3 regions of the Chryseobacterium sp. C3 genome follow, and region 3 is predicted to be linked to each of the others. Evidence: riboswitches for the same ligand, from Rfam matches in the RefSeq annotation. Region 3 holds a riboswitch; each other region holds the start of a gene.
The links. Region 3 has a riboswitch for cobalamin ahead of metE (5-methyltetrahydropteroyltriglutamate--homocysteine S-methyltransferase). Riboswitches for the same ligand answer to the same signal wherever they lie in the genome.
Positions count from the first base shown of each region.

Region 1: it holds a riboswitch for cobalamin, as region 3 does, so the genes downstream of both, H6W53_RS04930 (TonB-dependent receptor plug domain-containing protein) here and metE (5-methyltetrahydropteroyltriglutamate--homocysteine S-methyltransferase) in region 3, are expected to answer to the same signal.
Region 2: it holds a riboswitch for cobalamin, as region 3 does, so the genes downstream of both, H6W53_RS09385 (acyl-CoA thioesterase) here and metE (5-methyltetrahydropteroyltriglutamate--homocysteine S-methyltransferase) in region 3, are expected to answer to the same signal.

Region 1 covers NZ_JACLCU010000002.1:245,056-248,340, forward strand. Annotated here, with positions in the region: gene H6W53_RS04930 (TonB-dependent receptor plug domain-containing protein) at 1-1,695, opposite strand, end outside; cobalamin riboswitch at 1,726-1,902, opposite strand; gene cdd (cytidine deaminase) at 3,223-3,285, opposite strand, start outside.
Region 2 covers NZ_JACLCU010000003.1:495,989-499,273, forward strand. Annotated here, with positions in the region: gene H6W53_RS09380 (hypothetical protein) at 56-856, shown strand; cobalamin riboswitch at 917-1,097, shown strand; gene H6W53_RS09385 (acyl-CoA thioesterase) at 1,206-1,589, shown strand; gene H6W53_RS09390 (HD domain-containing protein) at 1,679-2,269, opposite strand; gene H6W53_RS09395 (cytochrome P450) at 2,572-3,285, shown strand, end outside.
Region 3 covers NZ_JACLCU010000001.1:517,591-520,875, reverse strand. Annotated here, with positions in the region: gene metE (5-methyltetrahydropteroyltriglutamate--homocysteine S-methyltransferase) at 1-1,558, opposite strand, end outside; cobalamin riboswitch at 1,943-2,128, opposite strand; gene H6W53_RS02380 (VOC family protein) at 2,240-2,626, opposite strand; gene H6W53_RS02375 (hypothetical protein) at 2,643-3,285, opposite strand, start outside.

The sequences.
Region 1 (3,285 bases), on a different contig from region 3:
TCCTGCATTCAGGACGAAATATGGTTTTATAAGATAATCGTTATTCTCATCAGAAGTGGTAAAAGTCTTACCCGTAAACATTCCCTGAACATACAGATTCATAAATCGGTACTGATAATCTGCATTCCCGAAAACCTTATGAAGAGGAACATACATCAGCTGATTTTTCGTCTCAAGATCTACAGATCTCGTATAGCTGTATCCCGTATTTATTTTTAAAGAATGTTCCTTTGAAAACTTTTGCTGAAACCCAATTTTAGACTCAAGACCATATGACTCAACATTTCTTACGTTTCTTGGTGACCAATATCCCATAGAAGTGGGAATCCATTGGATCATATCCTCTATTTTCATGTAATAAGGCGTGAGACTCAACATGAATTTTCCGAACGCCAATTCGTGGCTCATTTCAGTCTGCAAAGACGTTTCAGATTTCAGATCTAAATTTCCACCCGGATTCCAGTAAAGATCATTAAAAGAAGGAAACCTGAAATTCTTTGAAAAACTTGTCCCTAAACTGTACCAGTCAGAAACCTTCCATTTGCCTGAAAAAGAATAGAGTAAAGGCGATTCTATATTTTCAATAAAATCCTTCTTGATTCCGGCTTCCAGTCTCAGCTTTTGGGTAGGGAAATATCTCAACAATCCTGCAACAGAATAAATATTTCTTCTTACATTCTCAATTCCGGGTTGATAGCCTTCTCCTTTATTGATCTGAAACTCCCCGATAAGATTAACATTCAGTTTAGGCGTGATGAAATAATTGAAATCATCTTTAAAAATCAGGATTTTTCCCGTTCCGCCACTGGTTTTAGGAGCTTCAAACACTCCGAAATACTGGAAATTTTCTTCCGTGTAAGCCGCTTTCAGACTGTTTGAGATCGATTTCGAATTCACATCGTGGGTAAGAAGGCTTCGGAAAGTCTGCGCTGCATATTTCGTACGATTGCCGTTTTCCGTGAAGATCGGATAATTCTGTTCCGCGTCGTACAACTGGCTTTGCCAAGAAATTTTCTGATTTCGGGCAATTTTGTAACTGAAGCCAATGTTCGCTGTACCGTTAAAATATTTACCGTTTCGGTTGATATACTGCTTTTCAGGAACCTCATAATTATTTTGACTGATGAAATAATTTCCGGATGCCTTAAAACTGAAATCCGCATTGCTGAAAGAAGTTTTGAAATAATTCTGGAACGTCTCATAAGAAGCCACTTCACTATGTAAAGTTGCATGAAAACCCTCATTAAATTTCAGCTCATTGTTAAGGTGAATACTTCCTCCGATCGCTCCGCTTCCGTAAAGCACACTTCCGCCGCCAGCTTTCACTTCAAGCGCATCGTAGCCGAAAATCGCGATATTATTAACATCTCCCTGTCCTAAAAGAACAGAATTGATGTTAATCCCATTCCACACAAAAGCAGTCTGCTGCGCCGTTGTTCCCCTGAAAGAAGGTGAAGAAACCGCACCGCGGCCATTTTCCTTAATATAAACAGGCGACTGAAAACGTAACGTTTCAGATAGATTAGCGGAATTTTTTTCGATGTCTTTGGGAGTAATTGTAGTAACCGGATGAAAAAGTTTTGCCTTATTCATCTGATTGTCAAAAACATAAACGGTGTCAATAGTTTTCTCCTGCGCGTAAAGAAAACAACCGTATGATGCAAAAAGCAGTACTAAAGATCTTTTTAATGCCATTCCTATTTTACTTTTCCTCCGAAAGCAATGTTTTTAAGATTACATTTTGGCAGGTCTCCTGACTTTCGCTTTCTACACCTTCCCGTTTTCACAGTGGTTTATCGTAGAAATCTTATATGCGATTTACAGTTGCGGGGACAGTTTGGGATTTTCGCCCAATTCCCTTTTCATTCCAAATTAATGGAAACCAAAATTTTTGCAAAGATAACTTTTTTAATTTATTGACAAAAAAATACCCGTTAAGTACCTTTTTAATAAAACAATGATTTGTTGCATTACATACGAAAAACAATTTCAGGAGCTTTTTCCAGCTTTCGCTACTCGCTTTTTTTGGATTCGGCGGCGGCTTTTGCCGTCGCCGAATCCAAAAAAGAGCTCAGACATGCCGCTCAATCTGGGCTAGGAAAATAAAACCGCAGAAAATAAAAATTTTTATACAATTCAGATTCTATTGAAAGATAAATAATTATTTTCAGCCAGAATTATTTAAAATGTATTAAAAACTTACTTTAAGTTTCTTTAAATTCATTTTAAATTTAGCCGCAAAAAAGACAAAAGACTTTATTGAATTGATTTGAAGTATTTCAAAAGTCTGCAAAGAGAAAAAATCTCTGATTTTTTAAACTTATGTGCTCTTTTTTTTCCATTTCAAGGATTAAACTTAAAAAACTAAAGTGTTTAAATCTTTTGCATCCTTTTGTGGTAAAAAGCATAAACAAGTTTTTTAATTACTTTAAAATAAGCATCACTAAGGAAGAAAATCAAAGATTTTCAAAAACTAATGGGTTCTTCTATTTTAAATACGCATCATTCAAAATCTCATGTGACTTATGTGATGAAAGAAAGTCCCTTCTTAAAAAACTTTCCCTTAAATAAAAGTCCAAACAGAAGTTAAGAGTTTGTTTAAACTTGTTAAAATAAAGATATTCTTATTGAAAAAAACTAAGGTGAAAGGTTTGATAAAAGTTCTATTCTTTTAAGACGCAAGGAGAAAATCAAAAATTATCTTTTATAATGCTGATAAAATTTTATCGCAGATAAAATCCTTGCGCCTTAAAGCATACTATCTTAAACAACTTTGTGCCTTTGCGAAAATCCAACCTTGAATTCTTATTTACTATTATTTAAACATTTTAAAAGTCTGTTTAAACTTTATTTAACCGCAAAAGTCACAAAAGATCTACTAAATTTTTTACTTAATTGAATATCCGTTAAACAACCTATTACTATGCACTGATATGAAAATCAATTATTTATAACAGGCACTTCGACAAGCTCAGTGTGACACCTCTAATACTAAACGCTTGATTTCTAGCGATGTCAAGCTGAGCCTGTCGAAGCTTTAGGTTAATAAACGGACAATCAATTACTTAAAGTTGATTATTATAAATAAAAAAGAAAACAATAGTTTTTAAAAATCTTTGATTTTTATTCTTTTGAGCGCTTTGATTATTCAGGAAATTCACTTTAATATTATCTTTTGTCCCTTTTGCGGTTAATTCTGAAATTAGTTTAAACAAGTTTTAACTATAAAAAAGTACCGTCAAAATAAAACGGCAGAAGATCCTTAATAGAATGTACCTTCACCAC
Region 2 (3,285 bases), on a different contig from region 3:
CTTTGAAAAGTTTAAACAAATTTTAATTTATATATTTGAAGCGTCAAAAAATTTCATGATGATGTCTCTACGTAAAGCATTTTATCTTTCAGTTTTCAGTGTTTTTTCTTTTGCATTGGCGAAAGGTCAGAATAAAGTTCCTTTCGGTGTTGTAAAAGCTGAGGAAGGTTATGCCATGGTGCGTGTTCATAAAGACGATTACCGAAAAATCGTTGATAAGATCCGTATGAAAACAGGAGATGTTTTTATTTATGAAAAACCGGCTCCGGGAGAAACAGAATGGATCTGGATAAAATATCCTGAAAAAGAGGATACAGAAAAACCTTTCGTACGATACGACAGCATCACCAAAGAAGGAATGGTAAATAAAAACCGCGTGGTTTTTGTTGATAATTTACCAAAATTTACCCCTTCAAAATCGAAAAACGGAAAATCTCTGATCTTTACAGACGACACCAATCCTAAAATTCCCGGAAACCAAAGAACAAAGGTTATTATTGACGTTTACCCTTCTTATGCACACATTAAGAAACAGGAAAAAGACGCCAATGGAAACATTACTAAAGTTGACAAAGTAAAAGCCTGGGGCGTAGGAAAGGAATTGCCTGAAGGTTTAACCGAAATAAAATCTGTACGCGTTCAGCAACCGGGAAGAGGTTCTGTTTTTGTAAGAGATGCTATTAAAAATATGTTTCAGCCAACGATGGATTTCAATAATGTGGGTGTAACTGCAATTGATAACGATCATATTTTTCTTTATATGATAAATGGCTCCGGTGAAAACCGCTATACAACAATCTGGACGATCAAACAGGGAAAAGCTGAAAGCCAGATCATTTATAAAACTCCCGAATAATTCATTAATTATCATTATTTTTGTACCCGAAAAGCATGAGTATGGGCTCTTTTCCAGGCTGTGACTTTTCAGGAAACTGGTTTTGCTTAACTGCAGATTAAAAGGGAATCGTGTGAAAATCACGAACTGTCGCGCAACTGTAAGTAACTAAAGTCTTTATAAAAAAATCCACTGTGTAATTCATGGGAAGGGAATAAAGATGTTACAAGTCAGGAGACCTGCCTTTTTCTTAATAACAAAAAACTTTCGCGATTTGAAGTTTGTTGATCTAATGGACACTCAGAGATTTCTGTCTCTGCTTTTTCTATTGTTCTTCTATTTTTCATTTCGCTTTAATTAATAATGATATATGACTACAGAAGAAAGAATTGAAGCATCTGAAACCCGAATTTTCAAAGCGGTTTTCCCGAACACAACCAATCATTACGATACGCTTTTCGGAGGTACAGCCATGCAACTGATGGATGAAGTGGCTTTTATTGCTGCCACCAGATTTGCAAGAAAACGCGTGGTAACCGTAAGCAGCGATAAAATTGATTTTAAAAGGTCTATTCCTGCCGGAACCATTGTAGAGCTAATCGGAAAAGTGGTTCATGTCGGAAAAACGAGTATGAAAGTAAATGTGGAAATTTTCACGGAACAGATGTATTCGTATGAAAGAGAAAGAGCAATCGTAGGAGATTTTACTTTTGTAGCGATTGATGAATTCAAGAAGCCAATTCAAATATTATAAAAAGGTTCCGGCGACCTTCGGTCGCCGGAATCCAATATTTTCAATGTTCTTTAAAGCGGTTTCGGCGGGCTTTGCCCGCCGAAACCTTTCTATTTCAATACCTTTTCAGTTTCCAGATTTTTCAGCAAGAGTAATTGAAAAGCCTCTCCCAGTTCATCGGAAGCTCTTACAATGGCATTTTCCAACATATTTCTGATTTGCTTTTCTGTAACGCCGGCTTCTGTCCAGCTCTTTCCTGAAGTGTGGGAATTTAAAATAAAAGGCATAATGCGGTCGATCGCGCAGGCGAAAATTGCATCAGGAGTCTGCTCTTCCTCAAATTCCAGCCAAAGATTAAAAAATTCAGAACGCAGCGGCTCATCTAAAATTCCGAAGATTTTCTGAGCTGAAACTTTCTCTCTTTCAAATTTTCCTGCCATTGCCGCTTCATCAAATAAGAAAGTATCTCCTGCTTCAATTTCTACCAGATCATGGATAGACAACATTCTGATTACTCTTAATAAATCGATATCTGCTCTGTTCTTTGCATATGGGAAAAGGATCTGCGCCAGAATAATAATCTGCCATGAATGTTCCGCTGTATTTTCTCTTCGTGAATCGTCTGCATTGTAATTTCTTCTTTGTACGTTTTTCAGGGCATCAACAGCCAGAATAAAATCGATTTCTTTTTGTATTTTCATTGTATATAATTATTTTGAGACCATTTATTTCTCAATCACTTAAAAAAAGTTTTGACAATTTTTCACTTAAAAGATTCACATTTCTAAAAAAATATCAATTAAAAAGATCCCAGACTTTTATGCTTATGAGAATACTATTTATTTTGATAATGAGTTTATGATAAATCTTTCGGCTGCTTTATGGTTAAAATTTAAAAAGCATAAAATTAAAGCGAGTAAAATGGCAATACAAAAATAAGACTTTTAGCTTTAAACCTATTCTAATTCACAGATTAGTATTACTTTTATTATAAATATTTTACATGACTCCAAATTACAATTATCCTACAGAAATTAAAGGAAAAAGAAAACTGTACTCTCTTTTTTATGGTGTAAATAATCCCTTAAAAGTCATCAGCGGAAATCATAACATTGCCGGAGACACTTTCCATCTAAAAGCCAGTGTAACAAATACTGATTTTATCTTTTCTCAGGATAAAGAATTTATTGAATATGTTCTAAAACAAAACCATAAAAACTATTCTAAATCTGATATACAATCGGTTGTGTTAGGAAAATATCTCGGGAAAGGACTTCTTACCAATAACGGAAAAGACTGGCTGAAACAGAGACGCATCATCCAGCCGGGATTCAGTAAGATCAAAATCTCCGGTTTAATCGGCATTATGGAGAATGAAATTCATAAAGCATTTCAGAATTTTCCTCAGGAGCCGGAAACTGATTTATATGATTTTTTCCACACACTGGCTTTCAACATTGTTGCGAAAACACTTTTCAGTTCGGATATTGATGAGGAAAGTGTGAAAGAGCTGGGAAAAATCATTACCGAAGTTCAGGAAGTCTTTGCCAAAGAAGTAAGAATACCTTTGTATACGCAAGTGATAAAAAGTCTTGGAATAATGGATAAAATAATGAAAAAAAATAATGAAGGGAAAAATATCATTAAAAATGTTCTGGATAAAAGAAGAAGCTCAGGTGAAGAAAAAAATGATTTGCTGGATATGCTTATTCAGGCA
Region 3 (3,285 bases):
AGCCGTTTTGCGTAAACACAAATCCTGATAATTGTTCTCCGAAATATTCTACCATATCATTTCTTTCAAACTCTCCGTGAACCAGAACATCAATTCCTATTTCCTCCTGCCAACGGATCGTTCTTTCAGTTTCTTTTTTCAGCAGATCATCGTATTGTTTGGCATTCAGTTCACCCTTTTTAAATTTTGCCCTCCAGTTTCTAACTTCTTTAGTCTGTGGAAATGAGCCAATTGTAGTTGTAGGGAATAAAGGAAGGTTGAGAATATCCTGTTGAGAAATTTTTCGCATGCTGAAAGGTTTGTTTCTTTTAGCATCTTCCTCGGTAGTTACATCTACACGATCCTTCACTTCGCTGTTATGAATGAGAGGTGATGTTTTGCGGCTTTCAATGGCTTTTTTATTTTCAGCTAAAAGCAGGAGTGTGGAATAATCCGGATTTTCTGCGGCTAATTTTTTCAGGGTAACCGTTTCAGAGACTTTCTGTTTAGCAAAAGCCATCCATTGTTTAATTTCGGAGGATAAAACACTTTCGTTGTTCTCCAGATCAAGATCAGAAGGGCTGTGAAGCAATGAGCAGGAAGGAGCAATTAAAATTCTCTCCAAGCCTATTTTATCTGTTGCCTGTCTAATGAGGCGTAGAGATTTTTCGAAATCATTTTTCCATATATTTCTTCCGTCAATTACACCTAATGAAAGATGCAATGTTTCCGGAATTACTTTTAAAACTTCCTCCAACTGTTCCGGACTACGAACCAGATCGAGATGCAGCACATTTACAGGAAGAGAAACAGCAAAAGAAAGATTATCTCTTAAACCTTCAAAATAAGTAGCTACAATGATTTTCAGATGAGGAAACTGTTTTCTTATTTCGGTATAAATCAGACTGTAAGTTTCTTTTGATTTTTCATCCAGATCTAATGCTAAAAATGGTTCATCAAACTGGATGTATTCTGCTCCGTGAGTTTCAAGCTCTTTAAGAATCTGAATATAAACAGGAAGAATTTTCTGAGCCAGCTCCAGCTTATTGAAACCTTCCTCCTTTTCTTTCCCAAGCAGAATATAGGTTAACAAACCTATGATCACCGGTTTTGCATTTATTCCCACTTGTTTAGCATCCAAAAATTCGTTGATAATTTTACGGGAGAACAGCTTAAATTCCTGATTTTTATGGAATTCCGGAACAATGAAATGATAATTGGTATCAAACCATTTTGTCATTTCCATTGCAGTAATGTCCAGACCTTCTTTCTGAAAGCCTCTTGCCATGGCAAAATAGAGATCCGTTTCAGATTTTTTAAGAGCAATCTCTTCATAACGTTCAGGAATAGCGCCTAAAGTTAACGTCATATCCAAAACCTGATCGTAAAAAGAGAAATCATTACACGGAATAAGATCAATTCCTGCTTCCTGCTGAAGCTTCCAATTGTTTTGTCGGATATTTTTCCCGACGTCCAGTAATTCGTCTAAAGTGATTTTGCCCGACCAATACTGCTCGCAGGCTTTTTTGAGTTCTCGGTTGCTACCAATACGCGGATAGCCAAGAATGTGCGTTTGCATTTTCTTTAAAACTTTTAAATTAAACAATAATTAATGTGTATAAAAGTTCTTCTGATGCTTCGCAATGCTTTTGCAGAAGGAAATAGAATGGAGAGGTAAAGATACAGTAAGGACGCAATTTTCCCTTTACATAAGAGAATGCTCTGAAATTTTATCGTTTTGCACAAAGCTTTTTTCTCATCAATAAGATGAAAAATTTTTTAACCGTATCTTCTGAAACAGATGCAAAAAACAACTGCTGTATTGATGGTTGGCGAATATTTTTTCATTCTTAAAGTAAGAAATTAATATTAAAAACTTTGCAATTAAAATCAAATTAAAATTTAGATTGCTACGTTCAAAAAAGTATCATCTGTCTGACCAAAAAACTCCAAACCGCGAGAGCATTGTCAATTCGGAATAGGCAGGTCTCCTGACTTGTAACAGCTTTTATCATCCTTCCCGTTTACACAGTGGATATACGTGGATAAAAACCTTTAAAGTATTACTTACAGTTGCGCGACAGCTCGTGATTTTCACACGATTCCCTATTAATCTACTTTACGTAAAACCTTTTCCGTTTGATGAAGTATGTAAAAGAACTGTTTTCTAAACAAATGTAGGAATTATTTGTTTATTTTTTAAGTAATTCAGAAAATTATTCTGAATGAACAATTATTTGGATTTTTTCGAGAATGTATTTTACAATGAACTGTAGTTGCTTATCTCAATCAGATTTAAATCCGGATCTCTGAAATAAACCGATTGTATTTTTCCCAAAGCTCCGGTTCTTTCAACAATTCCTTCGATGATCTCAATATTCTTTTCCTTTAGTTCCTGTAAAACTTCGTGAATGTTGGTTTCGGAAATAAAACAAAGATCCGCAGAACCGCAAGTCGGATGCTTAGCTTTCGGTTCAAATTCTTTTCCTTTTTGATGAAGATTGATTTTCTGATTTCCAAAAGTCAGTGCTTTTCTATTTTCTCCAAAAACTAAGACTTCAAACCCAAGAATAGAGGTGTAAAAATCTACCGTTTTTTCAATGTCTGCAACTGTTAAAACGAGGTGATCTATATTTTTTATTTTCATGTTTGATTTTAAATTATTAAAGACTATTAAAAGGAATTATTTTTTCTTCAGTTAATTTTTTCTTCAGTCGATCAGCATACTGGTGCGCGAAAGTTTCTTTTTCAACTTTAGATAAAGCTGAGTAGTAATCATCGCGAATTTCTTTTGCCTCATAATCTTCATCACTTTCAAAAGGTCTTTCCACAACTTCTAAGTAATGAACATAATGCCCGAATTCATGCAGTAAAGTTCTGTACAATTGGGTATTTCTTGAAGGCTCTAAATTTAACTGAGAAACAAAACTTCTCTTATTTTGTGTAAAAATATGTCCGTCTCCTTTTAATCTTTCAAATTCTTTCTGATCTTCGATGCTTTGTTTTTTAGACCATATTAACTTTTTGTTTAAATCTATTGAGTCTAAAATTATCGCCGGAAAATATTCGTTTTCGTACTCAAAGCTGTAAACAAGTCTTCCCCAAACCGGAGAGATTATTTCCTCCTTTCTTTTCGGTTGGCGTAAAACAATAAACTTTAAATCTCCGTAATCTTCTTTAGGAATATTTTCGATTATCTTTTCAAGATCAGAAACAGAACAGGAGTGATAACAGTTTTCGCGAAGCTCTTCAATGATAAATAAAAATTCGTGTCCATTTATTATTTTAGATTCTTTTTCATGCTTA